DNA from 4 places in the Azospirillum ramasamyi genome. Region 4 is predicted to be linked to each of the others. Evidence: riboswitches for the same ligand, from Rfam matches in the RefSeq annotation. Region 4 holds a riboswitch; each other region holds the start of a gene.

Region 1 (7,687 bases), on a different replicon from region 4:
CGACGTGAACGGCGACACCTACAACATCAACGCCGACACGGCGGCCGGCGCGGTCGCGGCGGCGGTGAAGGCGGCGCGCTTCTTCCTGCTGACCGACGTCGCCGGCGTCCTCGACAAGGACAAGAAGCTGATCGAGAAGATGTCGCTGGAGGATGCCCACAAGGCCATCGCCGACGGCACCGCGTCCGGCGGCATGATCCCGAAGATCGAAACCTGCATCGGTGCCGTGGAGCAGGGCGTCGACGCCGCTGTTATCCTGGATGGCCGCGTGCCGCATGCGCTGCTGCTGGAGATCTTCACCGAAGGCGGTGCCGGCACCCTGATCGGCAAGGCCTGACGCCGCAACGAGGGAACCCGATGTCCGACCTGCGCAAGGACCTGCTCCGCCAGATGAAGGCCATCCGCGACCGGATGGACCCGAAGCTCGTGGAGCGCGCCAAGCTGGCGGCGTTGGGCAAGGTTCCCTACGACAGCGACTCGGCGAAGGAGGCGGTCGGCCATTTCCTGGACGCCAAGCGGGATGGCGGCGCCTTCCGCCGCAAGCTGGAACAGGCGCTGAAGGCGGAGGGCACGCCGCTCGACCTCGACGGCGGCGAGTGGCCCCCGGCCGCGAAACCTCCTGCGAAGCCAAGACGCGGCGGCAGGATGACGTAGAAGTACCGCTCCGCCTCCAACCCTTCCCCGTTTTCAGCGGCGGAGGGTTGGGGAGGGAGCACAGCATACCGGCGCCTCGAACCACGCAAGGAGCACTGCCTTGCTGCATGTTTTCGTCAATGACGGCGGTCTGCTGCGTTGGGCCAGGGAGGCCGCGGACGACGCGGGGCCGCTGCCCGAGGCCACCGTCTGGCTGGATCTGATCAACCCGACCGCCGAGGATCTGGCACGGGCGGAGGCGCTGATCGGCACCAGCCTGCCCACCCGCGAGCAGATGGCGGAGATCGAGGAATCGAGCCGCCTGCGCGTGGCCGGCGGCGTCCTGACCATGACCGTCACCGCCCTGGTCTGGGCCGACACCGACGAGCCGCGCATCGCCACCGTCAGCTTCGTGCTGGCAGGGCGCCGGCTGGTCACCATCCACGACATCGATCCGCAGGCACTGCTGGCCTTCCGCCGCCGCGCAATCCATGGGCAGCTGCCCGCCTCGCGCGGCGAGCTGGTTCTGGCGGCGCTGGTGGACGGGATGGTCGACCGCACCTCTGCCGTGCTGCGGCGGACCGGGGTGGAGCTGGACGCGCTGAACCGCCGGTTTTTCCGCGGGCGCAAGCTGCGCTCGCGCGGCGAAACCCTGGACGACGCCCAGACGCTGAAGCGCATCGGCCATGCCGGCCATCTGATCGGCAAGGCCCGCATCAGCCTGGCCAGCCTGTCGCGCATGACCGATTTCCTGGCGCGCGGCGATGGCTGGAACCCCGGCAAGGCGACGCGGCGCTGGGCCAAGACGACGCTGCAGGATCTGCGCGGACTCGACCAGTATGCCCGTTTCCAGGCCGGCAAGGTCGCGTTGGCGCTGGACACCGCGCTGGGCCAGATCAACGTGGAGCAGAACGAGATCGTCAAGATCGTCTCGGTCCTGACCGTCCTGCTGTTTCCGCCGACCCTTGTCGCCAGCATCGGCGGCATGAATTTCCAGCAGATGCCGGGGACCGGCTCGCTTTTCGGCTATCCCGGCGCCTTGGGGCTGATGCTGCTGTCGGCACTGCTGCCGATGATCTATGTCCGTCTGAAACGATGGATGTGACGCGGCACCCATGCCGTACGGTCTACGGATCGTCCGCGGTCCTTTCCTTTTGACAGGGGGTGTCCGTCCCGGCAGGATGGGCGCATTCCAGGGGGGTCCCGACAGGGGGCTGAGATACCAACGGCCGGACGGCGCCAAGCGTCTGCGGCAGCGTGGTGACCCTTCGAACCTGATCCGGGTCATACCGGCGAAGGGAGGGACCTCGTGACGGGCCGCATATCGGCCGCGTCCGGCCGTATCGACACCCGCTGTGGGCGATGACCGCAGCGGGCAACGCCCAAGTCAGGGAACGGCCCGCACGAAGACACCGCACCTCCGTCCGCAGTCCCGGGTTTGTCCGCCCAACTCCGACGGAGAAACCCAATGCCTAAGGACTTCAACGAAACCGCGATCCGCATTTCGACCGGCCCGCTGCCGTCGTCGCGGAAAATCCATGTGCCGGGCACGCGCTTCCCCGACCTGCGGGTTGCCATGCGCGAAATCCTGCTGTCGGGCGGCGAGACGCCGCTGACCGTCTATGACGCCTCCGGACCCTACACCGACGAGAGCGTGGCGATCGATGTGCGGGCCGGTCTGGCCAGGCATCGCCGCGGCTGGATCCTGGCCCGTGGCGATGTGGAGGCCACACACGGCGGCGTGCTGCGCGCCAAGGGCGGCGCGGCCGTTACGCAGATGGCTTATGCCCGCGCCGGCATCGTCACCGCGGAGATGGAGTACATCGCCGTCCGCGAGAATCTGGGCCGTGCCGCCGCGCTGGACGCAGCACGCGACGGCGAGGATTTCGGGGCCGGGATTCCCGACCTCATCACGCCGGAATTCGTCCGCGACGAGGTGGCGCGCGGGCGGGCGATCATCCCGTCCAACGTCAACCATCCCGAGTCGGAGCCGATGATCATCGGCCGCAACTTCCTGACCAAGATCAACGCCAACATCGGCAATTCCGCCGTGACCTCCTCCATCGAGGAGGAGGTGGAGAAGATGGTCTGGGCGATCCGCTGGGGCGCCGACACGGTGATGGACCTGTCCACCGGCGCCGACATCCATCAGACCCGCGAATGGATCCTGCGCAACTCCCCGGTGCCGATCGGCACGGTTCCGATCTATCAGGCGCTGGAGAAGGTGAAGGGCAGGGCCGAGGATCTGACCTGGGAGCTGTTCCGCGACACGCTGATCGAACAGGCGGAGCAGGGCGTCGATTACTTCACCATCCATGCCGGCCTGCGGCTGGCCCATATCCCGCTGACGGCCAAGCGGGTGACGGGCATCGTCTCGCGCGGCGGCTCGATCATCGCCAAATGGTGCCTGGCGCATCACCGCGAGAACTTCCTCTACGACCATTTCGCCGACATCGTCGAAATCTGCCGTGCCTATGACGTGGCGCTGTCGATGGGCGACGGCTTGCGGCCGGGCAGCCAGGCCGACGCCAACGACGCCGCCCAGTTCGCCGAGCTGGAAACCCTGGGCGAGCTGACGAAGATCGCCTGGGCGCGCGACGTGCAGGTGATGATCGAGGGGCCGGGCCATGTGCCCATGCACAAGATCAAGCACAATGTCGAAAAGCAGCTGGCCCTGTGCGGCGAGGCGCCCTTCTACACCTTGGGGCCGCTGGTGACGGACATCGCGCCGGGTTACGACCACATCACCAGCGCCATCGGGGCGGCGATGATCGGCTGGTTCGGCACGGCGATGCTCTGCTACGTCACGCCGAAGGAGCATCTGGGCCTGCCTGACCGCGACGACGTGAAGGCCGGCGTCATCGCCTACAGGATAGCCGCCCATGCCGCCGACCTCGCCAAGGGCCATCCGGCGGTGCGGCTGCGCGACGATGCCATGTCGCGCGCCCGTTTCTCCTTCCGCTGGCGCGACCAGTTCGCCCTGTCGCTCGACCCCGACACGGCGATGGCCTATCACGACGAGACCCTGCCGGCCGAAGGGGCCAAGACCGCGCATTTCTGTTCGATGTGCGGGCCGAAATTCTGTTCGATGAAGATCACGCAGGAAATCCGCGATGCCGCGGAGTCCGGCATGGCCGAGATGTCGCAGAAGTTCCGCGAGTCGGGCGGTGAGATCTACCAGCCGGCGGGATGAGTGAGTTTGGGGTGTTGACCCCCCACCCGACCTCTTCCGTGATCGGATCGACCTTCGGTCGGCCGAGAGCGGGGGAGGCTTAGGATGGGGGGTCTAACGCCCCCGCTTAATCCGCGTAGCTGATCGCCAGAACCTCCACCTGCTCCATCCCCGCCGGCGTGTGCACGTCCACCAGATCTCCCTCCCGCGCCTTCAGCAGCGCGCGGGCGATGGGGGAAATCCAGCTGACATGGCCGCGGTCGGGGTCGACCTCGTCGGCGCCGACAATGGTGACGGTGTTCTCGGAACCGTCCTCGCGGGCATAGGTGACGGTGGCGCCGAAGAAGACCTGTTCCCGGTTCTTCTGGTCCTGCGGATTGACCACCACCGCCGATTCCAACCGCTTGTTCAGGAAGCGGATGCGACGGTCGATCTCGCGCAGGCGCTTCTTGCCATAGAGGTAATCGCCGTTCTCCGACCGGTCGCCATTGCCGGCGGCCCAGGAAACCACCTCCACCACCTTCGGCCGCTCCACCCGCAGCAGGTGGCGCAACTCCTCCTGCATGCGCTGGAAGCCGGGCGGGGTCATGTAGTTCTTGAACCCTTGCGGAAGCGGTGCCGGATCGTCGAGTTCATCGTCGTCCGGCGTATCGTTCTCGCGGGTGAAGGCCTTGCTCATGGTCCGACCTGTCCTGTGGCAGGGAGATAACGTCCGGGAAAAGGAAAAGGCGCCTCGCGGCGCCTTTTCCCGTTCCAGAGCTTCAAACGGGCCGTTGGGCTTACCGCTTCCACCAACCGCGGCGCGGCTTGGCGGAGGCATCGCCGTCATCGCCGGCCGCAGCAGGAGTCGCGGCAGGTTCCGAAGCGGCTGCCGGAGCCGGCTCGGGCGCTGCCGGGGCGGCGGCGGGAGCGGCTTCGGCCGGAGCTTCGGCGGCGGCCTTGCGCTTGCGCGACGCCTTCTTGGCCGGAGCCGCGTCGGTCGCGACCTCGGCCGGGGCTTCCGCGGCGGCGGCCTTGCGCTTACGGCTCTTCGCCGGCGCTTCGATGACGGCCGGAGCGGCCTCGACCGGAGCCTCGGCAGCGGCCTTGCGCTTGCGCGACGCCTTCTTGGCCGGGGCCTTCTCCGTCACCGGTTCGGCCGCAGCTTGCGCCGGGGCTTCGACCGGAGCGGCGGCCTTGCGCTTGCGGCCCTTTGCCGGCGCTTCGGCGACGGCCGGAGCGGCCTCGACCGGAGCCTCGGCAGCGGCCTTGCGCTTGCGCGACGCCTTCTTGGCCGGAGCCTTCTCGGCGACGGGTTCGGCGGCTTCGGCCGGGGCCGTGGCGGTGACCGGCGGCTCGGTCGCAGGCACCGGAACCGGGGCCTCCTCCTCGACGGGTGCCGGAGCGCTCTCGCCGGCCAGGATCCAGTCGAGGTCGGACGTCTCGGCCGGAGTCTGGACGGGAGCGGCTTCGGCCGGAGCGGCGGGCGACTGTTCGGCAGCGGTTTCCTCGCCGCCCTCCAGCCCTTCCATACCCTCGCGGCGGGACCGGCGGCGACCACCGCGCTTGCCGCGGCGGCGCTTCTTGCGGCCGTCGCCGTTGCGATCGTCGGCGTCGGCGCCGGTTTCCTCGTCGCCCTCGCCCTCGCCCTCGCCCTCGTTGTCGTCCTCGTCCGAGTCGTCGTCTTCGGCCGGCTCGGAGATGGCCGCGCCGGGGATCGCCTCGGCGGCAACCGGCAGGGCGGTTCCGACAGTCTCGTCGCCCGTCTCCTCGGTTTCCTCGGCGTCCTCGCCAACACCGGCGGTATCGCCTTCGACGCGGCCTTCCTCGCGGTCACGGCCACGGCCACGGCGGCGACGACGGCGGCGACGGCGATCCTCGCCATTGCCTTCGCCATTGGCGCCATTGGCCTCGGCGCGCTCGCCGGCTTCCTCGGCCTGGGCGGTCTCGACGTCGGTCTCCTCCTCGACCGGCGCGACGACCGGCTCGGCGGCGAGCGCACGGTCGGTCTCGGCCATAGCGCGGTCGGCGCTGACCAGCGGACCGTCCTCGTCGGGCAGGCGGGCCTTGTTGCGCTCCAGACGGTGGTCGGGGGCGATCAGGCCGTCGTCGGCCTGGACCATGACGTGGAAGTTGTGACGTTCCTCGATCTTGGCCAGCTCACCGCGCTTCTGGTTGAGGATGTAGAGCGCGATGGAGGTCGGGACGTAGATGGTGATCTCCGACGACCGCTTGCGGATACCCTCTTCCTCGATGGCGCGCAGGACGTGCAGCGAGGCGGACTCGACCGAACGGACGACGCCGGTGCCGGAGCAGTGCGGGCAGCGCTCGAAGTTGGTCTCCAGCAGCGACGGGCGCAGACGCTGACGCGACAGCTCCAGGAGGCCGAAGGCGGAGATGCGGCCGAGCTGGATGCGCGCCCGGTCGTTCTTCATCGCCTCCTTCATGCGGCGCTCGACGGCGGCGTTGTTACGCGGCTCCTCCATGTCGATGAAGTCGATGACGATCAGGCCGGCCAGATCGCGAAGACGCAGCTGGCGCGCCACCTCGTCGGCGGCCTCCAGGTTGGTCTTGTAGGCGGTTTCCTCGATGTTGCGCTCGCGGGTCGACTTGCCGGAGTTGACGTCGATGGAAACCAGCGCCTCGGTCGGGTTGATGACGATGTAGCCGCCGGAGCGCAGCTGCACCACCGGGCTGTGGATGGCGTCGATCTGCGTTTCCACCTGATAGCGGTGGAACAGCGGGATCTGGCTGTCGCGGTACAGCTGGACGCGCTGGGAATGGCCCGGCATCAGCATGTCCATGAACTCGCGCGCCGTGCGGAAGCCGGCCTCGCCCTCGACCCAGATCTCGTCGATGTCGTTGGAGTACAGATCGCGGATCGACCGCTTGATCAGGTTCGCCTCTTCATAGATGAGGCAGGGCGCGGAAGACTTCAGCGTCTGTTCGCGGATGTCGTCCCACAGGCGCAGCAGATATTCCAGGTCGCGCTTGATCTCGGGCTTGGAACGCTCCAGGCCGGCGGTGCGCAGGATGACCGCCATGCCGTCGGGAATGTCGAGATCCGACAGGATTTCCTTCAGGCGCTTGCGATCGGCCGGGTTGGTGATCTTGCGGGAAATCCCGCCGCCGCGGCCGGTGTTGGGCATCAGGACGCAGTAGCGGCCGGGCAGCGACAGGTAGGTGGTCAGGGCGGCGCCCTTGTTGCCGCGCTCCTCCTTCGTCACCTGCACCAGCATGACCTGCCGGCGCTTCACCACTTCCTGAATCTTGTAGGAGCGCAGCGGGCGCGAGCGGCGGCGCTGGGTCTCGACCTCTTCATCCTCGTCGCCGCCCAGCATGTCGGGGGCGTCCGCGGAGGGGACGGCGCCTTCGGACGGGGCGGAGTGCTCGCCGGCACCGTTCTCGTCTACGCCGTTCTCTTCCTCGTCGTCCTCGTCGCCGGCATCCTCGTCGGACGCCTCCGGCGCGATGGGGGAGGGCATCGGCGACCATTCCTCGACCACCTGCTCGGGGCGGATCGGCTCGCCCATCACGGCGCCGTCGGCGGCGGCCTCGGCGCGGGCTTCCGCCTGCTCCTCCAACCGGCGCTCTTCGGCCAGCAGGGCTTCGCGGTCGGCGACGGGGATGCGGTAATAGTCGGGGTGGATTTCGGAGAAGGCGAGGAAGCCGTGGCGGTTTCCGCCATATTCCACGAAGGCCGCCTGGAGCGAAGGCTCGACCCGCGTCACTTTCGCGAGGTAGATATTGCCCTTCAGCTGCTTGCGGCTGGCGATCTCGAAGTCGAGTTCTTCCAGCCGGTTACCATTGACCACGGCGACCCGGGTTTCCTCCGGGTGCGTGGCGTCCACCAGCATGCGCTTGGCCATATACGGTCCTCAACGGCGCGACCCAGGGAACCCG
Region 2 (7,687 bases), on a different replicon from region 4:
CAGCATGCGGAACAGCTCCCGCTTGGCCGGATCGACACGGTCGAGGCCCGTCAGCGTGTTCTCCAGCAGCGGGAAGAAGCAGATCAGCGCCGTGATGGCGACGGTGGAGGTCATGCCGAAGCCGAACCACAGGATGAACAGCGGCGCCAGCGCCAGTTTCGGCACCACCTGGCTGGCGATGACATAGGGATAGAGCAGGCGGCGCAGCCCCGCGACCTCCGCCAGCGCCACCCCGGCGGCGAACCCGACGAGGCAGCCGATGCCGAGCCCCAGCGCCATCTCCGCCGCCGTCACCGCCAGATGCGGCAGCAGCCGTCCGCTCGCCAGACCGCTCCACAGCGCCGCGCCCACGGCGGAGGGCGGCGGCAGCACCAGCGCCGGAATCCCCGACCAGCGGCAATAGCCCTCCCACCCCGCCAGAAGCAGCAGCGGCAGCAGGATCGCGGCGATGCGGGCCATCATTCCGCCGCCTCCGCCCGCAGGACGCCGGCCGCGCCGTCCATGGCGTGGCGCAGTTCGCGGCACAGCGCGTTGAACCGCGGGTCATAGCGCAGATCGCGCGGGCGCGGGCGCGGCAGGTCGATGGAGACGCTGTGGCGCAGCCGCCCGTCCGCCATCACCGCCACGCGGTCGCCCAGATAGACCGCCTCGGCGATGTCGTGGGTGACGAACAGCGCGGTGGTGCCGCGCTGCGCGCACAGCCGCAGCAGATCCTCCTGCAACTCCTCGCGCGTGAGGGCATCCAGAGCGGCGAAGGGCTCGTCGAGCAGAAGCAGCGCCGGATCGGCGATCAGCGCGCGGGCCAGCGCCACCCGGCTCTGCTGGCCGCCCGACAGCGCCCGCGGTCCCCGCCCCGACAGCCCCGCCAGCCCGATCCGCTCCAGCAGATCCAGCGCGCGGGCGCGGTCCTCGGCGGTGGCGCGGCGGTGCAGCGTCACCGGCAGCAGCACATTGTCGAGCACCGTCAGCCATTCCAGCAGCGTCGGCGCCTGGAAGACGAAGCCCACCGCATCGCCCGGCCCGCGCACCGCCGCGCCGTCCAGCCGCACCCGTCCGGCGGCGGGGGCGAGCAGCCCGGCGGCCAGCTTCAGCAGCGTGGTCTTGCCGCAGCCGCTGCGCCCCAGCAGGCAATGAACGGCACCCCGGCCGACCGCCCAGTCGACGCCGTCGACGATGGCGGCGGCGCCGTAATCGAAGCGCACGCCCTCGAAACTCAGGAAGGCCGGCGGTTCAGTCGGCATAGCGGGCCAATCCCTCCGCCAGCGCTTCCGCCGACCGTTCGATCTCCGTCACCGTCACCAGATCCAGCAGGTTGAACCGGCCGTCATGGTGCCAGCCCGCCTCCGGCGCGGTCATGGCGCCGAGCGCGCAGAGCCGCGTCACTCCCGCCGCCCCCAGCGGCCCGGCCAGCCGGAACAGCTCCTCCGGCGGCGCGGCGATGCCCGCGGTCTGCAGCACGGCGCGGTGCGGGGCGACGCGGCCCGCCACCTCGGCCAGATCGTCCACCGCGACCACGGCGATCGTCCGGTTCAGCGCGGTCGGCACCAGACCGTCCGGCGCGTCGGTGCAGGACACGCACCAGCCGCCCGCCGGGTCCGACAGCAGCAGATGGCCGGATCCGTCGAGGCCGCGCAACGCCTGCCCGTCGCGCCAGCCGGCGACCTCCCCGGCCTCCGCCATCGACAGGGCGCGGCGCGGGTGCTTGCGCGCCTGCGCCGCCAGTTCATGGGCGAGCATGGCGGCGAAATCCTGCGGCGACAGCCGGCCGCCGCGCTCGACGAACAGGGTCTGCGGCGAATAGCAGCCCTGCTGGTCGTAGCGGGCGATGTCATGGGCGGCCAGCCGCGCCGTCTCCGCCGCCCGCCGCGGGTCCAGGGCGGCGCGCGACACCAGCGCGAAGCTGATCTTGTGGCCGTAGGGCAGGAAGCGGGTGGTCACCGGCACCCGGTCGCGGATCGCCGCCAGCGCCGCGTTGCCGCCATAGGCGACCACCGTGTCGGCCCGGGCCAGCCAAGCCCGCTCCGCCGCCGCGTCGCCGCCCTTCCACCACACCACGGCCAGACACTCGCCCAGCCGTGGGTCGATCTCCGCCAGCAACTGCGCGAACCAGCCCGCGAACAGCGGCTCGGCGCTGGGCAGCTTGCCGACCGTGCCGGATTTCACCAGCAGGCCCGAGATCAGGCTCCACAGCGGCAGCCCCGGCACATTGCCCGCCCAGACATGCAGCAGCAGGTCGGGGCCGAAGGCGCGGGTGAAGCCGCCCTTGGGCGCCGGCTGGAACTCGTCCAGCACCAGCGGGTTGGCGAAATCCTCCGCCAGGAAGCGGCGCAGCTCATGCGCGCGGAAGGTCTTCAGATAGCCGGTCAGCCCCAGCCTGACCATCTCGGGATCATAGCCGGTGACGGCGGGCAACAGCCGCTCCGCCCGGCGGCGCCAGGGATCCTCGCGGTCGAGCAGCCGTTGCACCGCCGCGTCGATCACCGCGACGACGTGCGCCGTCGGCAGCGTCTTCAGATAGCCGCGCGCCGCCGCCCGGACCGTCGCGGCGACCCGCTCCACCTGCCCGGCATCCAGCACCGGCACCGCCACGCGCAGCGCCGCATCGCCCGACCCGAAGGTCAGCACGCGCCGCTCCACCGCGTCCGGCGGCAGGCCGGGCAGATGGCCGGCCGGTTCCGGTTCGTCGCCGAAGGCCAAGGCCGCGCTCCCCCCTCAACCGCGCGCGGCGGCGAGGAAATCCTCCACCGCCAGCGAGCAGCCCTTGGCCTGCGCCCCGGCGACGCGGCCGAGCAGGCGGAATCCGCCCTCCTCCAGGATGCCGGCATCCTCGGTCAGGATGGCGGCGACGGAGTTGACATGGGCCAGATCATGGTGGACCAGCACGCCCATGCTGCCGGGCGGCACGTCCCGGCCGGACAACGGATCGACGACGCGGCTGCGGATCCAGTGCGGCCCGGATTTCAGCGACGGGCAGACAGCGTTGCCGTCGTCGTAGAACTGGGTGCTCAGCTCCGTCATGCCGTACATGTTGATGCAGAGCCGGCGCGGCACGCCGAAGAACTCGGCCAGCCGGCCGTAGAACTCGTCAGGCTCCAGTTCCCGCGACTGGCCCTTGAAACCGCCGGTGTCGAGGATGCGGCTCCCTTCCGGCAGGGAGAAGCGGCGGCCGTCGCGCGCCATGGCGTCCATCAGATGCACGAAGCCATAGCTGGCGCCCAGCAGGGCGAAGGGCTGCCCCGACCGTTCTGCGGCGTCCAGCCGGTCATAGAGCCCGGCGGTGTCGATGCCCGCCTCGCCGATCCAATGGCGGCTGTCCGGCGTGCCGCATTCCGCCCGCGCCAGCTCCAGGTAATGGGCGAGCGAGGAGTTCGGCATCGCCGTCTCGGTCGGAAACAGGATGCCCATCGCCATCCGCCCCTCTCCCGGCATGAAGCGGCGGCGGAAGTTGAGCAGCATGGAGCGATCGTAGACCGTCAAAGTCGCGTGGTGGATCTGCCCGCGGATGCCGCCCTTGGTGGTGCCGCTGGTCATGAAGATGCGGACGGACTCCTCCGCCGGGCGGCAGCTGAGCGTCAGATCCTTGAAGGCGTTGATCGGCACCGCCGGGATGTCGCGCCAGCTCCTGACCCCGCGCGGCGTCCGGCCGCGCTGCATGGCGAAGCGGCGATAGGGCTGGTTGTGCTCGAACTGATGGGCGAAGACCGCCAGCGCCAGGGCATTGAAGGCCTCGTCGGCCGCCGCCCCGGTTCCGATGTCGGCCTCCATGAAGGCCAGAACCCTGTCGTAGATCATGCTGTCGTCGATCGCGCTCACCGCACCCTCCCCGCCCCGTTCTCTCCAAGCGGCACCGACCGGTGGAGCAACAAACGAATCCGGGACAAGCCTGTGGGGTATGGATCTGCGCGTCGGCCTCGAAGGCCTTCTCGTCCCGCATCCCTACGCCGGCATGACCCGGATCAGGTTCGAAGGGTTGCCGCGTCGCCCGGACGCGAAGGACCGGGCCGGCGGGTGTCTCAGCCTCCTTGACGAGGCTCCCCTGGGAACGGGATGGAGCCTAGAAGACCATCGCGCCGTCTGTCAACGGCGGGGATGCCGGCATTGCGGACAGCGGAAAGTGCGGCGCGGACCGGCGCCGATCGATAAAAGCAGGACAGGTGTGGAGCGGCTCACATCCCGGAATCCGGGGCTTGGGTAGGGTCTGTCCATCGGCAACACGCCGCATCCCGCGGCCCCAAGACAGGAGACCAGATCATGATCCGCACCTCCCTGCTGACCGGCTTCGCCTCGCTCGCCCTGTTCGCCGCCCCGGCGATGGCCCAGAACATCTCCGACATCTCCAACACCGCGGCCGGGATCGGCAACACCGCCAACCAGAGCGCGCTGGTCATGCAGAAGTCCAAGGGCTCCTTCGCCGGTCCGAACGTCGCCACCGTCACCAACCTCGCCGCCGGCATCGGCAACACCGCCAGCCAGGACGCCTTCGTGAAGCAGCGCAGCGGCGGCGTGTTCGGCGGCGGGTCGATGGCGACGGTCGGCAACACCGCCGCGGGCATCGGCAACCACGCCGGCCAGCAGGCGACGGTGATGCAGAGGAGCGGCGGCCTGCTGAGCGGCGGCTCGGTCGCCAATATCGGCAACACGGCGGCCGGCATCGGCAACACCGCCCTGCAGCACGGCACCGTGCTCCAGCGTTCGGGCGGGCTGGTCGGCCCCTTCAACCACAGTTCCATGCAGAACCTGTCCGCCGGCACCGGCAACTGGGCGGGACAGAGCGCCCTCGTCAAGCAGCGCTGACCGCCTTCCCCCACCCGGCTTCCTCCCCCGACCTCGCTCCGGCCGGCATCCGGCCGGAGCGTTCCTTTGTCCGGTCCCGCCCGCCGGAGCTTTTCGAGGAAAACGCCCGCAGTTGTGGGGCAGCTCACAGAGCCGTTTCAGGCATTTGGGCAAGATTTCCTCGACAACGCCGGGCAACAAGGCCGGTCAAGAAAGCCGAGGCGCGGAAGCCCGAATCCTCCCCCCCACCGAAGGAACTCCCGCCATGATCCGCAAAATCGCTCTCGGTACCCTCGCCGCCGCCCTGCTCGCGACACCCGCCCTGGCGCAGCCCAGGACCGGTGCGGGCACCGGCATGCCGTCGATGATGGCGGTGCCCGGTCTGGTCAGCACCAACGTAGCCAACGCCACCAATGTCGGCGCCGGCATCGGCAATTCGGCGCAGCAGCAGGGCACCGTTCTCCAGGGCGGCGCCCCCATCTACGGTGTCGGCCCGCTGGTCAGCACCAATGTCGGCACCGCCACCAACGTCGCGGCCGGGATCGGCAACACGGCCGGCCAGAAGCTGCTCGGCATACAGGGCAATGGCGTTCAAGTCGGGCTGAACTTCAGCGGCCGCGGCCCCCTGGTCAGTACCAATGTCGGGGTCGGCACCAACGTCACCGCCGGCCTCGGCAACAGCGCCGCCCAGTCGCTGACCGGCCTTCGCCGCTGAGCCGCCCCCTGCCCACCTCTTTCGTCCGGGAGGCCACCGATGGCGAAGTTCCCGATGATCCTGACACTCGTCGCACCCGCCCTTCTGTACGCGGCCTCGACCGTCCCGGCGCAGGCCGTCTCCCTCGCCTGCCAGACGGTCAACGGCAAGACCGTCTGCATGCGGGGCTCCGGGACGCTGAACTGCGTGACGCAGGACGGCCGGACCCGCTGTTCCGCCACGCCGTCCGACCAGCAGTCGGAAGCCGTTCCCGATACGGACATCCCACTGCTCCCCCGTCCCGTCCCACCGGAGCAGCGCGGCTTTTCCGATCACCGCGACTTCCCCTTCGGCCATCAGGCCCGCTCGCTGGATTGGGACGACGAAGAAGAGCCCTACCCCTGACTGATCCCGACCGAACCGGAGACACCGCCATGACCCGCCTTCTGACCCTGTCGCTGACGCTCGCCACCCTCGCCGCGGCGCCGGCCTTCGCCGCGACGCCGACCATGTCCCACACGCGGGCAACCACCCTCGGCCCGGTCATCCTCCAGCCCTCCCCCGGCATCCCGAAGCCGCAGCCCTGCCTGACCTGCGGCACGAAGGTTCTGCCGGGCCTCACGCCCGGCCCCACCTACGGCGGCGAGCGCGCCCTGAATCCTCAGCCGCTGCCGCCCAAGGCGATCCTCCGCTGACCGTGGGGTTTCCCATCCCCTCATCGCAAAAAGGGCGACCGGCCGGCGCCGGCCGCTCTTTTCGTGTTCGGCCCGCACACGAACGGAGCGGATGCGCTGCCAACGACGTACCGCCCTTGACGGTGCGGGACGGATCGGCTGACGGCGTACCATGCCCCGGTTAGAGGACCGGCCCGCGATGTCAGCCAGGGGGCAGCCATGACCGCGATACGGATCAACTTCGACAAGGATCTCGTCCTCGCCGGGCATTTCCTGCTCAAGCATCTGGAGCGCGAGGAACGCCACCGGCTGGCGGCCGCCGCAAGGCTGTCGCACCACCCGCGCGGCGCCATGATCTTCCAGAAGGGCGATCCCGGCGACAGCATGATGGCGGTCATCCGCGGCCGGGTGAAGATCTGCTGCCATTCCATGGACGGCAAGGAACTGGTGCTGAGCATCATCAACAAGGGCGGCCTGTTCGGCGAGATCGCCCTGCTGGACGGCGAGCCGCGCACCGCCGACGCGGTGGCGCTGGAGGAAACCGACCTGCTGGTCCTCGACCGGTCGCAGCTGATGCCGGTGCTGACGGCAACGCCGGATCTGGCATTCCGCATCATCAGCGTGCTGTGCAAGCGGCTGCGCCAGACCAGCGAACATCTGGAGGACACGCTGTTCCTGGAAGCACCCTCCCGCTTCGCCCGCGCGCTGAAACGGCTGGGCGACGCCTTCGGCAAGCCGGTGCCGGAAGGGCTGCGGCTGGACATCAGGCTGTCGCAGCAGCAGTTGGGCTGTCTCGTCGGCGTGTCGCGGGAAAGCGTCAACAAGCTGCTGAACGAATGGCAGCGCGCGGGCGTGGTCGGGATGGATGGCGGCTGCATCGTCATCCGCGACGCCCGCGCGCTGGACGAAATCGCCGAATCCTGCGGCTGAGCCTGGCCATCCGCGCCGGGTTGTGAGCCGCGCCACAGCGCCCGCGCCCCCAATGGACCTATCCTGCTCCCCATGCCCGGCCACCGATACCGGCCACAAGACTTGAGGGAGCCCGCCATGACGTCGCCCCGCAACATCCTTCTGCCGGCTGTCGCCGCCCTGCTGCTGACCGCGGGATCGGCTGCCGCGCAGGTGTCCGGCGGCATCGCCTTCCCGCCCGGCCCGATCCCCGGCGCGGCGATGGCGCAGGCCTTCGCCCAGACGCCGCGCCTGCCGGTGTCGGTGGTTCCGAACCGCCGCGGCGCTCCTCCCGGCGCGATGGTCAGCAACCCGTCGGTCAGCCGGTCAGCCATGCACCGGCAGTCGATCACCCGCATCCGCGGCGACGACGGCTATCTCGCCGGCTTCAACAAGGGGCAGTCGCTGGCCGCCAGCCGCCAGCCGCCGGTGCAGCCGGTCGATCCGAGCTTCACCTTCATCGACGCGCCCTTCATCGTGAACAACTTCAACAGCGCGCTGAACTTCGCCTTCGGCGACGGCAACATCAGCCAGCAGCAGCTTGGCGACGATGGCGCCGGGCCGGTGGAAACCGCCGCGCCTGCACCCGGACCGGAGC
Region 3 (7,687 bases), on a different replicon from region 4:
GCACGGGTCGATCCGCGAAACGCTGGCGCAGCACCGGCTGCTGCTGGGCGAGGCGAGGCGCCATCTGGACTCGGCGCGGTCGGTCGGCCGGTCCGGCTGACCTGCGGCGAAAGACCGCGGCCATGCCCGGCTGCAACGCCCCGGCGCCACCCCGGCGCGCCCCGTCGCCGGCCCTGGCCCCGGCCGCCAGGACGGCTCGGCGCCTGCCCGCCGACTGCAACCGCCGTCCGGCGCATGAGCGTTGCGCCCACCACTCCGTTCACCATCCAGCCCACCAGACGCCCTGCGGACCGGCCGCCCTGCCCCGCCCGCTCCCGGCGGCTCCCGCACCGCTGTGGCCCATGATGATGGAGCGCTGGCTGGCGGCCGCGCCCTGACGGCATCCCGGCCTCCCGGCACTTGGCCGCCGGGCTGCGAGGCTCTCCCTAATCCCGCCCGATTTCGCCCCTATGCCGATGATCGGTAGCCACAGTAACGGAGAGTCCCATCATGATCCGCGCCATCCTTCTCGCCTCCACCGCCCTGCTGATGGCGGCACCGGGCGCCCTGGCGGCGAACGGAACGGCCGACGCCTCAGGGAGCAATGGACCGGGAGGCGGGCAACTGGCGCTGACGCGGGTTCTGCTGTCCACCGGCGGCGTCGGTTACTTCGAATACGAAGCGACGGTGACCGGCGATGCCGACCTGTCGCTGGAGGTGCGGCGCGACCAGGTCGACGACGTGCTGAAAAGCATCGTGGTCTATGACGACAAGGGCGGCGTCGGCACCATCGGCCTGCCCGGGGCGGAGCCGCTGGACACCGCATTCCGCGAACTGCCCTTCTCACCCGGCGACCTAACCTCCCCCGCCGCGCTGCTGAGCGCCATGCAGGGGGCGGAGGTCACGGCCGGCGGGTCGCGCCAGCTGACCGGCCGGCTGATGTCGGTGACGGAGGAGACGGTGCGGCTGCCCGGCAATGACGGCGCTACCGCCACCCGGCACCGGGTGACGCTGATGACCGCCGAAGGCTTGCGCCAGCTGGTGTTGGAGGAGGCCGACACGCTGCGCTTCACCGATCCGGCGGTGCAGGCCCAGATCGACAAGGCGCTGTCGGCGGTGGCGGAGAATGCCCGGCGCGAAAAGCGGCGGCTGACCGTGCGCAGCAACGCGCCCAGCGATCCCCAGGCGGCCGGCGAGCGCCGGGTCCGCGTCGGCTATGTCGCGGCGATGCCGCTGTGGAAGGCGACCTACCGGCTCAGCCTGGGCACGGGCGGCGCCGCCTCACAAAACGGACAGACGCAAAACGGACAGGCGCAGAATGGGCCGGCAACGGATGGAAAAGGCGCGCTGCAAGGCTGGGCGGTGCTGGAGAATCTCAGCGGCGAGGACTGGCGCGGCGTCGACCTGACGGTGGTGTCGGGCAACCCGGTCACCCTGCGCCAGGCGCTCTACACGCCTTATTTCGTCGAGCGGCCGGAAGTCCCGGTGGAGGTTCTCGGCCGGGTGCTGCCCAGCGCCGACGAGGGCACGGTGACCCTGGGCGATGCCCGTGCGGCGATGCGGCCGCAGGCGGAATCCTCGCGGGCCGCCCCGCCGCCAGCCGCCGCCATGGCCGCTCCCGCTCCGATGGCCGAACCGCTGGCGAAAACGGCGCCCTACGGCTCCGCCGCCGGAACGCCGGCCGTCGCAGCCGTCCGCAGCGCCGAGGCCGGCGCCGCCGAGGGCGCGCAGGTGCTGTTCCGCTATCCGCAGCCGGTCACCGTGCCGAATGGCGGAACCCTGATGATGCCGATCACCGCGCGTGCCATGCCGGTGGAGCGGGTGGCGCTTTACCAGCCCGCCAGCGACGGCCGCCACCCGCTGGCTTCGCTGCGGCTGCGCAACGACGGCGACACCGCGCTGCCGCCGGGGCTGCTGACCTTCTACGACCGCGCTTCGCAGAGCGGCGCCGGTGCCGCGGCCAGCGCCTATGTCGGCGACGCCCGCATGGCGACGCTGCCGGCGGGCGAGAGCCGGCTGCTGTCCTTCGCCGTCGATCAGGCGGTGACCATCGACCGCGAGGAGAAGCCGGAACGCCGGCTGTCCCGCGCCAGCATCGCCGACGGCGTGCTGACCCTCTCGGTGACCGACCGGCAGAGCACCACCTACACCGTCTCCGGCGCCCCCGACGGCGACCGCAACCTGATCATCGAGCACCCGCGCCGCCCCGGCTGGGAGCTTGCCGAACCGGCGGGCGCCAAGCCCGACGCGACCGCCACCGCCTACCGCCTGCCTCTGGCGGTGCCGGCCGGCAAGACGGTGACGCTGACCGCCACGCTGGAACGGCCGCGGCAGGAGCGGATCGTGCTGACCGACCTGACCGCCGACCAGATCGCCGCCCGCGCCGACGCGGCCGAACTGCCGGCGGAGGTGCGTCAGGCGCTGACCGCGCTGGCCGGCCTGCGCACCGCCGTCGCCGAGAAGGAGCGACGCATCGCCGAGCTGGAGCGCGACCGTGCGGAGCGCATCGCCGACCAGGACCGCCTGCGCGAGAACCTGAAGGCCCTGCCCGCCGGCAGCGACCTGCACAAGCGCACGCTGGCGAAGATGGCGGAGGCCGAGAACCGCCTCGACACGCTGGCCCGCGACCTGACGGCCGCACGCGGCGAAGCGGAAGCCGCCCGCCAGACCCTGCGCGAGCGGGTGAAGGCTCTGGCGATCTGAGGAGCCCGGCAATGCCTTAACCCCCTCTCCCCTCCGCGGGAGAGGGGCTGCCCGCCTTCCAGGTGCCGGACTTCCTTCGCGGACTCGTCAGCCGGCACGGTCGAGTTGCTTGAGGAAGCCGATGTAACGGTTGATGTCCTCCATCCGCCGGGCATGGTCGTTCAGATCGGACAGGCGGCCTTCGATGGCCGTCTGGGCCCCCTCCACCTCGTCGATGACGGCGTGGATGTCGGTCTGCAGGGCATGCGCGGCGGTGGCGGCCTCGTCCATGCGGGCGCTGGTGTCGTCCAGCTGGCCGCCGACCGAGCGGACGGAGGTCACCACCTGATCGATGGCGCGGCGGGTGTCGCCCAGCGTCTGCTTGGTGTCGTTGGCCAGCTTTCGCACCTCCGCCGCGACCACCGCGAAGCCCCGTCCCGCCTCACCGGCCCGCGCCGCCTCGATGGTGGCGTTCAGCGCCAGCAGGTTGGTCTGGCTGGCGATGCCGTCGATCACCGACAGAACCTTCTCGATGCTCTTCACCACGGTGGACAGCTGGCTGAACTCGCGGACCAGCTCCTCCTTCCGTTCGGCATGGCCGTCGAACAGGCCGGCATGGCGGTTCAGCGTCGCCTCGATGGCGGACATGGAGCCGCCGATGCGCGCGGCGTAGCTGGCGGTTTCCTGCACGCCGCTGTTCAGCGTGACCAGGGCGTCGAGGTAGCTGCGCATCCGCTCGATCACGCTGTTGCGGATACGGCTCAGCAACTCCATCCGGTTGTAGCGGGTGGCGATGAAATAGCTCTGGAACCGGGCGTAATGGACCGGGAAGCGGTCGACCATGTCGTCGGGAAAGGCGGTGCCGGGCGGGACCTCGAAGAACATCAGGGCCGACAGGGTCTCGTTGATGTTGATGCCCAGCAACTCGCCGAAGGTGGAGAAGCCGGCGGCCGTCAGCCCGTCGAAGGCATGCACCCGCGACAGCTGGTCCGGGTTGTTCAGGCGGCGCAGGATGCAGTCGTTCAGGATGGCGCCCACCGGCCGCGGTTTGCCGCGCAGATAGGCCCTGAGGTCGTCATCGGTCTGGCGGACGAAATCGGTGGCTTCCACCAGGCACAGCGAATCGCCGGGATTGACGTCGCAATAGAAGGCGACCTCCCCCTTCTCGAAATCGAAGCCGGAGATGGAGCGCACGAACAGCTCCCCCTCCATCTCGATGGCGAAGGTGTTCTTGGCGAGCCTGGCCGGAACCTCCTGCGGCTTGCAGCGCAGCGCCTGGGCCAGCGCGTCGATGAAGCTCACCACCTCGAAGCCGTCGCGGTCGATCACGCCACGCACTGTGCGGCGCATCGGGTCGGCGTCCACCACCGCGAAGCGGGTCTGGGTCGGGCGGAAGTTCTGCGACTTGAAGATGCCGTAACGGATGCCGGGCGCCATCTTCAGGAAGATGGTCAGCGCCGCGTTCTCCAGCACGCGCTGGCCGTCGAACAGGCGGGTGTTGCGGAAGTCCAGCGTGCCGCCGGCCGAACCGCCGATGAACAGGCAGGGGAAATGGCCGGAGCGGTAGACCGCCTCCATGAACCAGCTTTCGCTGGCCGACAGCCCGTCGATGAAGGTCAGCGCCACCGTGTCGTGGCTGTCGACCGCGAAGGGAACGCGGACGCGGTCCAGCTCGCCGCGGATCGCCTCCACCCGTGCCGGGACGTCGCGGGTCGGCCGGCCGCCGCGCAGATCCTCGCAATGCAGCGGGACCGCGTGGATGCTGATACCGGCGAGGAGGCGCGGGCTGAAGGACTGCAGGACCACGCTGTCCCAGCGGTCGGCGGCCTTGCGGTAGAGCGGCTGCCCTTGCCCCGCGCACAGCTCGCCCGCGGTGGAGACCAGCACCAGCTGCGTCGCCGCCGGCAGGGCGGAACGCACCGCGCGGGCGGTGGCGGCGAAATCGACATGAGGCGACACGAAGCCGACCACCAGCGCCGGGGCGCCGGCGGCGAAGCCCAGCCCCGCCAGTGCCTCCGCGCCGATCCGTGCCGCCGGCAGGCACAGGCTGCGGATCGGCGCCTCCGGTCCGGCTGCGGCCGTCGCGGCGGCGGCGTTGCCGGGTTCGGCAGCATTCGGGACGGCACCGGAGGCCGCAGACTCTGAGCGGAAGAAGGACAGCATGGCGGACGTTTCCTCGGTCGCTTGTCGTTTGATTCTGCAAACCGGCCGCGTTGATCGTTTCATCGATGCCGGGCCTGCGGACAATTTGCGGACAACTTAGCTTCGGATCGGTCACCGGCCTCATACGGGAGATTCCGTATCGGGCCGTGGCATCCGGTCGCACAACTTGATGGGGTGATCGCCGATTCCGCTTGTGGGACCAGCAAAACATTGGCATAAGGCAAGCCATAGGCCTGGGGTGCCGTGCGGTGGTCGCGCGGCTGAGAACACACCCATCGAACCTGTCTGGGTAATTCCAGCGAAGGGAGCCGCCGCATGCTTCATGCGCCCGATCCGTACCCGTTATCCGTTTCCGAAACCGGAAGCCGTCCTTCCGTCGCCGTCATCGGCGCCGGCTGCATCGGCCTTGCCATCGCCTGGAGGCTGGCGTCGGCCGGCTGCCGCGTCGATCTGTTCGAGCGCGGACAGGCGGGCCGCGGCGCCACCCATGCCGCCGGCGGCATGCTGGCCGCCTGCGTCGAGACCGAACCGGGCGAGGACGGGCTGCTGCCGCTGACCCGCGCCTCCCAGGCGCTGTGGCCGGATTTCGCCTGCGACCTGGAGGCGGCGAGCGGCATGTCGGTGGACCTGCGCACCGAAGGCACCATGGTCATCGCGCTCAACGCCGACGATGCCGCCAAAATCCGCTTCCTGCACGGCTTCCAGCGCGACCTCGGTCTGCCGGTGGAATGGCTGGGCGGGGCCGAGGTGCGGCGGCGCGAGCCCTTCCTGCAGCCCGGCGTGGCCGGCGCCCTGTTCTGCGCCGGCGACCATCAGGTCGACAACCGCAAGGTGGCGGCGGCCCTGCGCCGCGCCGCCGAGGCCGCCGGGGCCCGCCTGCATGAGCAGTGCGGCGAGGTGACCCTGGCGGTGGAGGGCGGACGCGCGGTTGGCGTGCGTGTTGCTGCAACTCTGCACCGGGCCGACCGGGTGGTTCTGGCCGCCGGGGCCTGGTCGGCCGGCGTGCCGGGACTGCCGCCCGCCGCGAAACCGCCGGTGCGGCCGATCAAGGGGCAGATGGTCTGCCTGCGCATGGACCAGCGGCTGCCGCTGCTGCGCCATGTGGTGTGGACGCCCGGCACCTACCTGATCCCCCGGCTGGATGGCCGGCTGCTGATCGGCGCCACGACGGAGGAGCGCGGCTTCGACGACCGGCTGACCGCCGGCGGCCAGTTCGCCCTGCTGGAAGGCGCCTGGCGCGCCCTGCCCGGCATCGCCGAACTGCCGATCGAGGAGACCTGGGTCGGATTCCGCCCCGGCAGCCGCGACGACGCGCCGATCCTGGGCGAGAGCGGCATCCCCGGCCTGATCCATGCGACCGGCCACCACCGCAACGGCATCCTGCTGACTCCGGTCACCGCCGACGGCATCGCCCGGCTGGTGCTGACCGGCGAGACCGACCCGCTGCTGCGCCCCTTCGCCGCCGACCGCTTCGTTGCGGCGGGAGCCGCCGCATGAGCGCCGTCCTCCGCGTCAACGGCCGCGAAGAGCCGCTGTCCGCCGCCTCGGTCGCCGAGCTTCTGGCCGCGCGCGGCATCGCCGAGGGGACGCTCGGCGTCGCCGTCGCCCTGAACGGTGCCGTGGTTCCCCGCCGCCGCTGGCCGGAAACCCCGCTCCAGCCCGGCGACAGCCTCGAAATCGTCCGCCCGATCCAGGGCGGCTGAACCTGTTTTCCCTCTCCCGCCCCGGAAGAGGGAAGGGGCCCATGCGGGGCATGGGAAGGATGAGGGGTGGCGCAAGGAGCCGTTCGGTTCTCGATCCTTGGTCTTCTCCTCACCCTCCCGCCTTCGGCGGGCTCCTCCCTCCCCCGGCGCGGGAGAGGGCCTTGGAAAAGGCTCCCACCATGTCCAAAACCATTCCCGATACCCTCACCATCGCGGGTCGCGGCTTCGGCTCGCGCCTGTTCCTCGGCACCGCCGGCTATCCGAACCAGCAGGTGATGCTCGACGCGCTGGAGGCCAGCGGCAGCGAACTGGTCACGCTGGCGATCCGGCGCATCAGCCTGGACGGCTATTCGGAAAGCCTCGTCGACGTGCTGGCCCGCGCCACCGCCAACCGCCCCGCCGGCCCGGTCGGGCTGCTGCCCAACACCGCCGGCTGCATGACCGCGAAGGAAGCCGTGCTGACCGCCCAGCTGTCGCGCGAGGCGCTGGATACCCCCTGGATCAAGCTGGAGGTCATCGGCGACCGCGAGCTGCTCTATCCCGACGTGGAGGAGTTGCTGCGCGCGACGGAGGAGCTGGTGAACGACGGCTTCGTCGTGCTGCCCTATTGCAACGACGATCCCGTCACCTGCCGCAAGCTGGCCGACCTGGGCGCGGCGGCGGTGATGCCGCTGGGCGCCTTCATCGGCTCCGGCATGGGCATCCGCAACCCGCACGCCATCGAGACGATCTGCGCCCGCAGCCCGGTGCCGGTGGTGCTGGACGCCGGCATCGGCACCGCGTCCGACGCGGCGCTGGCGATGGAGCTGGGCTGCGCCGCGGTGCTGCTGAACACCGCGGTGTCGAAGGCGCGCGATCCGGTGCGGATGGCGGCGGCGATGCGCGACGCGGTCAGCGCCGGGCGCGGCGCCCATCTGGCCGGCCGCATGCCGATGCGGGCCTATGCCGAACCCTCCAGCCCCCAGATGGGCCTGATCGGCGGCTGACGGCGAGGGGGGCGTGCCTCTTGCGGCTGTCCAATCGGCCGCTTGATCCGGCGCGGCGGCTGACGCAGGCTGTCGCGCATCGCCCCTAAAGCCGGAGAGCTACGACCGTGCCCGCCATTTTCGAACCCCGCACCCCCGACTGGAAGGCGCGCTGCCTCGCGTCCTTCGAACAGC
Region 4 (7,687 bases):
CCGCGCGCCAGCAGCCACCCGACCAGTCCGCCCAGCGCCACCAGCCCCCAGACCAGCGCCGCCATCGGCAAGCCGCGCGGCACCGTCCAGCCGAACAGCACCACCGCCGGCACCCCGGCCAATCCGTTGGAGCCGCCGGTCAGCTCCGGCAGGTTGACCGCAAGCAGATGAAGGACCTGGGCGATGCCCAGCGTCGCCAGGGCGAAATAATGCGACTCCAGCCGCAGCACCGCCAGCCCGATCGGCAGCGCCAGCAGCAGCGGCACCAGCATCGACAGCGGGAAGGTCGCCTCGAAGCCAAGCCCGTAGCGGCTGCCAAGGATGCCCGTCACATAGGCGCCGACGCCGAAGAAGGCGCCCTGCGCCAGAGACAACGCGCCGCCAAGGCCGAAGACGATCTGGAATCCGAAAGCCGCCAGCGCATAGACCCCGGCGACGGTCAGGACGCGCAGGCCGTAGGGCGAGGCGAAAGCGAGCGCGTAGACCAGGAGAGCGAGGGCGCCTGCGAACAGCGCGATACTCTCCGCCCCGACGAGCCTTCCTCTCCCCCCCGGGGAGAGGGTTGGGGTGAGGGGGATGCATGGCAAGGACCGCTCAGCCACGGCGCCGCACCGCTTCGCCGAACAGGCCCTGCGGGCGCAGCACCAGGATCGCCAGCAGCGTCAGGTACAGCGCGCCCAGCGCCACCGGATACGACAGCACCGACGACACCCCCACTTCGAACAGCGCGATCAGCAGCGCCCCGACCACCGCCCCCGGCACGGAGCCCCAGCCCCCGATGGTCACCGCGATGTACGCCTTCAAGATCAGGTCCCCGCCTGCGGTCGGGGTGACGAAATAGCGGTTGGCCAGCAGCAGCCCGGCCGCCCCGGCGCAGGCGGCTCCGATGGCGAAGGTCACCAGGATCATCGCGGTGACGGGGACGCCGCAGGCCCGCGCCATCTCGGGGTCCTGCGCCGTGGCGCGCAGCCGGCGACCCAGCTGCGTGCGGGCGAACACCCATTGCTGCGCGCCGATCAGCAGCGCCGCCACCGCGACGATGGCGAGTGACTGCTCGGGAACCGCCAGCCCGCCCAGGTAAAGCGTGTTGTCGCCGAACAGCGGCGGCGCGGCGCGCGGTTCCGGCCCGAACAGGATGGCCGCGCCGTTCTGCAGGATGATGCCGATGGCGATGGTGCTGATGAAGACCGACACCGGCGGCCGGCGGCGCAGCGGCAGATAGGCCGCCAGCGCCAGCAGCAGCCCGAGCGCCGCCATCAGCGCCAGCACCACCGGCAGCAGGGCGATGCCCGGCAGCGGGATCAGCGGCGCCAGCGCCACCGCCAGCAGCCCGCCGGCCATCACAAGGTCGCCCTGGGCGAAATTCACCGCCGAGGTGGCGTTGAGCACCAGCACGAAGCCCAGCGCCACCAGGGCATAGGCCGCCCCCAGCGCGACGCCGTTGACCAGCAGTTGAAGCGCCGCCATCCGCTCACTTCGCCGCGAGCGCGGGGTTGTCGTACCGCTTCGCCACCACCGGCACGCGGCTGGTCCCGTCATAGCAGACGATGACGGCGGAATGGGCCATGTTGCCCTTGCCGTCGGATTTGTAGGTCATGGCGAGGCCCTTGAAGGTCTCCGTCGACAGCGTCTTGGCGATGGCATCCGGTGTGCGAGCGCCGGCCTTCACCGCCTCCAGCACCATGGTCATGCCGTCATACTGGCCGAGCGCGAAGGCGTCCGGTTCCTTGCCGAAGGCGGCGCGGTAGGAGTCGGTGAACGCCTTGACCTCCGGCGTGTCGCCGGAAATGGGCGAGGCCGCGGTCTCGGCACAGACGCCCTTCAGCTCGGCCGGTTCCAGCAGGGCCGCGGTGCTCGGCTGATGCATGGCGGAGCCGGCGACGATGGGCACGGCCACCCCGCTGGACGACGCCTGCCGCAACAGCAGGGCGGTCGGGCCGGAATGCAGATGCAGCACCAGCACGTCGGGCTTGGCGGCCAGCGCCTTGGTCAGAACCGGCAGCAGATCCTTGGCCGCCGGGTCCACCCCCTCCTCGAACACCGGGGTGACGCCCAGCTCCTTGAAGGCGGCGTCGAGATGCGCCTTGCCGCTCTGCCCATAGGCGGTGGTCTGGTAGATGACGGCGGGCTGCCGCTTGCCCAGTTCCTCCACCACATAGCGGGCATGGGCGGCCTTGGTCACGGCGTCGCCGGGGAAGAAGCGGAAGACCCAAGGGTTGCCCTGCTCGGTGATCGAGGCGGTGCCCGACACGGTGACCAGCGGCAGCTTCAGTTCCTCCGCCAGCGGCAGCATCGCCAGCATCTGGGTGCCGAGCATGCTGGCGGCGACCGCCCCGACCGTGCCGCGGCCGGCGGCGCGCTCCAGCGCCGTCACCGCCGCTTCGGGCGAGGTGCCGGTATCGACGATGTCGGAGGCGATGGCGACGCCGGCCGGGGTCTGCTGCAGCGCCAGCACCGCACCGTTGCGCTGGCTGGTTCCCTCCAGCGACAGGAAGCCGGTCAGCGGCACCAGCACCGGAAAGGACAGCGTGTCGTCGGCCCGTGCGGCGGACGACAGGCAGGACGATGCGGCCAGCAGGCCGATCAGAAGAGGAAGCGCGCGCCGCATGACCAAACTCCTTCCACACGCGCCGGCAAGCGGAGCGACGCGGAGGGGACGGGGCGTTTGCGGCGATTCCGTCGGGTTCCGGTCGGCTCCCTTCGCCGGCATGACCCGGATCAGGTTCGATGGGTGTTGTCTCAGCCCGCGCATCCGCCGATCCGGCATCCGCACGGGCACCCCAGCCGTGAACAGGCGGCGAGAGTGTCGCCGCCGGGCCTGTCCTGTCAAGAACCCAGCCGGCGGCGCGCCGCCATGGTTTCACGATGCAGGATGTAGAGCCCGCTGCCGATGATGACCATTGCTCCGGCCAGAACCGGCGCGGTCGGCAGGTCGCCGAACACCAGCCAGCCGAACAGGCTGGCCCAGAGCATGCCGGTATATTCGAAGGGCGCCACCACGGCCGGCGGCGCGCGGCGGAAGGCCTGGGTCAGCAGCACCTGTGCCCCGGCGCCGATCGCCCCGACCAGCGCCATCAGCCCCAGGGCCGCGGCGGTCGGCGCCGTCCAGACGGGAATGGTAAGCGCACCGCTGACCACCGTCGTCGTCAGCAGCAGATAGAGCACGATCGACGCGCTGGTCTCCGTCCGCGACAGCCCGCGCACCGCCAGCGCCGCCAGCGCATAGAACAGCGCGGCGCACAGCCCCACCAGCACCGGCACCAGCGGCGCCCCGGTGGACGGCTGCGCCATCACAACCACGCCGCCGAACCCGACCACCACCGCGGCCCAGCGCCGCCAGCCCACCGGCTCCCCCAGCAGCGGCGCCGACAGCGCCGTGATGAACAGCGGCCCGGCGAAGCTCAGCACATAGACGTCGGCCAGCGGCAGCTCGCGGAACGCATAGAAGAAGCATCCCATGGAGATAAGGCCGGCGAAGGCCCGCCAGACATGCCCCCAGGGCCGCCGCGTCCGCATCGCCGCGATCCCGCCGCCGCGCCACAGCGTGTAGCCGCCGACCAGCAGCAGGGCGACCAGGGAGCGCACGAACATCAGCTGCGGCACCGGGTAGTCCGCGGTCAGGAGCTTGATCAGCGTGTCCATCGCCGCGAACAGCAGGATCGCGCCCAGGAAGCAGCCAACGGCATAGGGAACCGAATCGGCTTCGGCAGGCAGCAGGTCGGCGGTCTCGGCGTCGGTCATCGGATCGGTTCGAAGCGGCAATTGCGGAAGCCGCCCACATTATGGGCAATTCCGCCGGCGTCCCAATGCCGCAACCGCAGGTCTGATAGGCGCGGGATTTCGGCGGGGATCGGGCTTCGAACGCCTTCTCCTCACCTCACCGCGTCAGCACCATCACCAGCCGCTCGACCGGCACATCGTTGACCAGATGCGACGCGACGATCTCGTCGATGTCCTCCGGCGTCTCCGGCCGGTACCAGACGCCTTCGGGATACACCACCATCAGCGGCCCGGCGGAGCAGAAGCCGAGGCAGCCCGTCAGCGCCATGCCGACATCGGCAAGGCCCTTGCCCTGGATTTTGTGGTCCAGCCGCTGCCACAGCGGATGCGCGCCCTTGGCGGCGCAGCTGCCGCGCGGATGGCCGGGCGGGCGTTGCTGGGCGCAGCAGAACACGTGGTGGCGGAAGGTCCGCGGCAGATCGAGCGGCATCGGGCATGCTCCATAACCATAATTTTCATATGGGTAAGAAGCATGCCAGAATGCTGCGCCGCGGCAAGACTTTTCGTAACGCCTCCAAATACCCATGCCTGCTGAGTTTTCCGCGTGACGAAATGCTTGGTCAGCAACGGGGTTGAAGGTTAAGAATCCTCGCCAAGGGGCAATCCAGGAGACGCCGGTGCTGCTGAGCGGATCGGGAAAGGGTCAGCCGGGCGCCGTGCCGGGTTGGGTCGGGTATGCGCTGCTGCCGGTTCTCAACCTCGTCGCCGCCTTCGTGCTGTCGGGGCTGGTGATCCTGGTGATCGGCGAGAACCCGGTGGACGTGCTGTCGCTGCTGCTGACGGAAGCTTTGGGCTACCCGGAGGCGATCGGCTACACGCTCTACTACACGACCAGCTACATCTTCACCGGGCTGGCGGTGGCCATCGCCTTCCATTGCGGGCTGTTCAACATCGGCGGCGAGGGGCAGGCCTATCTGGGCGGGCTCGGCACCGGGCTGGTGGCGCTGGCGCTGACCGGCTGGCCCTGGCCGGTGGCGGCGGTGCTGGCGATCCTGGCCTCGGCGCTGTTCGGCGCCGCCTGGGCCTTCATCCCGGCCTGGCTGCAGGCCAAGCGCGGCAGCCACATCGTCATCACGACGATCATGTTCAACTTCATCGCCGCGTCGCTGATGACCTGGCTTCTGGTCGACGTGCTGATCCGCCCCGGCAGCCAGTCGCCCGAGACGCGCGAATTCGATCCCGGCGTCTGGCTTCCCTCGATGGACCGGGCTCTGGGCTGGTTCGGCATCGCCATTCCAGCCTCGCCGCTCAACCTGTCCTTCCTGTGGGCGCTGGCCTGCTGCGTCCTGTTCCACATCTTCCTGCGCCGCACCCGCTGGGGCTACGAGCTGCGCACCGTCGGCCGGAACGAGCGGGCGGCGGTCTATGCCGGCATCTCGCCCGCGCGGAACATCATCATCGCCATGCTGATCTCCGGCGCGCTGGCCGGCTTCGTCGGCGTGAACGAGATCCTGGGCGTGCAGCACCGGGTCATCCTGAACTTCACCGGCGGCGTCGGCTTCGTCGGCATCGCCGTGGCGCTGATGGGGCGCAACCACCCGGTCGGGATCATTCTGGCCGCCTTGCTGTTCGGGGTTCTGGCGCAGGGCGGCAGCCAGCTGTCCTTCGAATACCCCACGATCAACCGCGAGCTGGTGATGGTCATCCAGGGTCTGGTCATCCTGTTCGCCGGCGCGATGGAAAACCTGTTCAGGCCGCAGGTGGAGGCGCTGTTCCGCCGCCGCCGCGGTGCCGCCGCCGCCGCGGATGCCACCACCGGGGGAAAGGGCTGAGCGATGGAGGACGCGCTTCTTCTGGCGCTGCAGCTGCTGGGCGCCACCATCCGGGTGGCGACGCCGCTGGTGCTGGCCGCCTTCGCCGGGATGTATTGCGAGCGGGCTGGCGTGGTCGACATCGGGCTGGAAGGCAAGATGCTGGCCGGCGCCTTCTTCGCCGCCGCGGTCGCCTCCGTCACCGTCAATCCGTGGCTCGGGCTGCTGGCCGGCATCGCCGCGGGGGTGGCGCTGGCGATGGTCCATGGCTTCGCCTGCATCACCCACAACGGCAATCAGGTGGTGTCGGGCATGGCGATCAACATCCTGGTCGCCGGGCTGGCGCCGTCGCTGGCCTATGCCTGGTTCCAGCAGGGCGGACAGACCCCGCTGCTGCCCGGTCAGGCGCGCATCCCCTCGGTGGAACTGCCGGGGGTGGAGGCATTGGCCGGCGTGCCCGTGCTGGGGCCGATCTACCGCGAGCTGTTGAACGGCAACAACATCCTGATCTGGGTGACGCTGGTCCTGGTGATCGCCACCCAATGGGTGCTCTACCGCTCCCGATTCGGGCTGCGGCTGCGGGCGGTGGGCGAGAATCCGGCGGCGGTGGACACCGCCGGCCTGTCGGTGGCAAAGCTGCGCTATCAGGCGCTGATCGTCACCGGCGTGCTGACCGGCATGGCGGGGGCCTATCTGTCCACCGCCCATGGCGCCGGCTTCGTCCGCGACATGACCGCCGGAAAGGGCTATCTGGCGCTGGCGGCGCTGATCTTCGGCAAATGGCGGCCGGGGCCGACCCTGTTCGCCTGCCTGCTGTTCGCCTTCACCGACGCGGTGCAGGTGCGGCTCCAGGGCGTGGAATTGCCGGTGATCGGCGTGGTTCCGGTACAGTTCATCCAGATGCTTCCCTATGTGCTGACCGTGCTGCTGCTGGCCGGCTTCGTCGGCAAGGCCATCGCTCCGAAGGCGAGCGGCATCCCCTATGTCAAGGAACGCTGAGGCCATGACCGACACGCCCGAGCTGGAACGCCTGATCGAAGCCGCCCGCGCCGCGCGCGGGAACGCCCACGCCCCCTATTCCAGGTTCAAGGTCGGCGCGGCGATCCTCGGCGAATCGGGGCGCGTCTTCGCCGGGTGCAATGTGGAGAACGCGGCCTATCCGCAGGGCCAATGCGCGGAAGCGAGCGCCATCGGCGCCATGGTCACGGCCGGCGACCGCCGCATCCGCGCCATCGTCGTGATGGGCGGCGAGGCGGGGGCGGAGGACATCTGTACCCCCTGCGGCGGCTGCCGCCAGCGCATCCGCGAATTCGCGACACCTGACACGCCGGTCCACATCTGCGATCCCGCCGGGCTGCGGAGGAGTTTTCCGCTGGAAACCCTGTTGCCGGAATCCTTCGGCCCAACCAATTTAGCCTTCTGAGCGGAGTTTCCCGACATGACCGCAGCCCGCGCCGCCGCGGACATCCTTCACCGCGCCCCCGGCCATCGGCCGCGGGTCGGCATCGTGCTGGGCTCCGGCCTGGGCGGAATCGCCGACCGCATCGCCGACGGAATCCCCATCCCCTACGCCGACATCGCCGGCTTCCCCGTCCCCAGCGTGTCCGGCCATGCCGGGCGGCTGGTGGTCGGGCGGCTGGGCGGTGTCGAGGTCGCCTGCATGCAGGGCCGCGTCCACGCCTATGAGGGCAAGGGCTTCGACGCGCTGAAGACCGCGGTGCGGGCGCTGAAGCTGGCCGGCTGCGACACGCTGGTTCTGACCGCCGCCGCCGGCTCGCTGCGGCTGGAGGTCGGGCCGGGCCGGCTGATGGCGATCAGCGACCACCTGAACCTGCTGGGCGCCAACCCGCTGACCGGTCCGAACGACGAGGCCTTCGGCGAGCGCTTTCCCAGCATGACCGACGCCTGGGATCCGGGGCTTCGCGGCCTGCTGAAGGAGGTGGCGGACGGCCTCGCCATCGATCTGGCCGAGGGGGTCTATGCCGCCTATCCCGGCCCGTCCTTCGAGACGCCGGCCGAGGTGCGGATGATGAAGCTGCTCGGCGCCGACGCGGTCGGCATGTCCACCGTGCCGGAATGCATCGTCGCGCGCCATTGCGGCCTGCGGGTCGTCGGATGCGCCGTCGTCACCAACCTGGGCGTCGGGCTCGGCGACG

Evidence for each region. A riboswitch is a leader RNA that binds a small molecule or an ion and turns the genes downstream of it on or off. The one in region 4 is predicted to bind thiamine pyrophosphate.
Region 1: linked by a shared signal. The riboswitch ahead of thiC (phosphomethylpyrimidine synthase ThiC) and the one ahead of DM194_RS12725 (ABC transporter substrate-binding protein) in region 4 are both predicted to bind thiamine pyrophosphate.
Region 2: linked by a shared signal. The riboswitch ahead of DM194_RS20900 (LuxE/PaaK family acyltransferase) and the one ahead of DM194_RS12725 (ABC transporter substrate-binding protein) in region 4 are both predicted to bind thiamine pyrophosphate.
Region 3: linked by a shared signal. The riboswitch ahead of thiO (glycine oxidase ThiO) and the one ahead of DM194_RS12725 (ABC transporter substrate-binding protein) in region 4 are both predicted to bind thiamine pyrophosphate.

Annotation. Positions count from the first base shown of each region.
Region 1 is NZ_CP029829.1:291,437-299,123, forward strand. Features, by position in the region: gene argB (acetylglutamate kinase) at 1-337, shown strand, start outside; gene DM194_RS01325 (hypothetical protein) at 358-654, shown strand; gene DM194_RS01330 (magnesium transporter CorA family protein) at 755-1,738, shown strand; TPP riboswitch at 1,818-1,951, shown strand; gene thiC (phosphomethylpyrimidine synthase ThiC) at 2,102-3,826, shown strand; gene greB (transcription elongation factor GreB) at 3,933-4,484, opposite strand; gene DM194_RS01345 (Rne/Rng family ribonuclease) at 4,585-7,653, opposite strand.
Region 2 is NZ_CP029832.1:337,782-345,468, forward strand. Features, by position in the region: gene DM194_RS20885 (ABC transporter permease) at 1-462, opposite strand, end outside; gene DM194_RS20890 (ABC transporter ATP-binding protein) at 459-1,241, opposite strand; gene DM194_RS20895 (acyl-CoA reductase) at 1,231-2,697, opposite strand; gene DM194_RS20900 (LuxE/PaaK family acyltransferase) at 2,713-3,792, opposite strand; TPP riboswitch at 3,916-4,048, opposite strand; gene DM194_RS20905 (hypothetical protein) at 4,252-4,794, shown strand; gene DM194_RS20910 (hypothetical protein) at 5,039-5,488, shown strand; gene DM194_RS20915 (hypothetical protein) at 5,528-5,872, shown strand; gene DM194_RS20920 (hypothetical protein) at 5,902-6,162, shown strand; gene DM194_RS20925 (Crp/Fnr family transcriptional regulator) at 6,361-7,071, shown strand; gene DM194_RS20930 (hypothetical protein) at 7,189-7,687, shown strand, end outside.
Region 3 is NZ_CP029829.1:186,447-194,133, reverse strand. Features, by position in the region: gene DM194_RS00855 (hypothetical protein) at 1-100, shown strand, start outside; gene DM194_RS00850 (hypothetical protein) at 490-2,682, shown strand; gene DM194_RS28915 (methyl-accepting chemotaxis protein) at 2,770-4,824, opposite strand; TPP riboswitch at 5,049-5,148, shown strand; gene thiO (glycine oxidase ThiO) at 5,140-6,321, shown strand; gene thiS (sulfur carrier protein ThiS) at 6,318-6,527, shown strand; gene thiG (thiazole synthase) at 6,707-7,513, shown strand; gene DM194_RS00825 (PaaI family thioesterase) at 7,621-7,687, shown strand, end outside.
Region 4 is NZ_CP029830.1:2,906-10,592, reverse strand. Features, by position in the region: gene DM194_RS12735 (branched-chain amino acid ABC transporter ATP-binding protein/permease) at 1-587, opposite strand, end outside; gene DM194_RS12730 (branched-chain amino acid ABC transporter permease) at 595-1,467, opposite strand; gene DM194_RS12725 (ABC transporter substrate-binding protein) at 1,472-2,608, opposite strand; TPP riboswitch at 2,679-2,793, opposite strand; gene DM194_RS28950 (DMT family transporter) at 2,827-3,741, opposite strand; gene DM194_RS12715 ((2Fe-2S) ferredoxin domain-containing protein) at 3,878-4,210, opposite strand; gene DM194_RS12710 (ABC transporter permease) at 4,398-5,552, shown strand; gene DM194_RS12705 (ABC transporter permease) at 5,556-6,530, shown strand; gene cdd (cytidine deaminase) at 6,535-6,954, shown strand; gene DM194_RS12695 (purine-nucleoside phosphorylase) at 6,970-7,687, shown strand, end outside.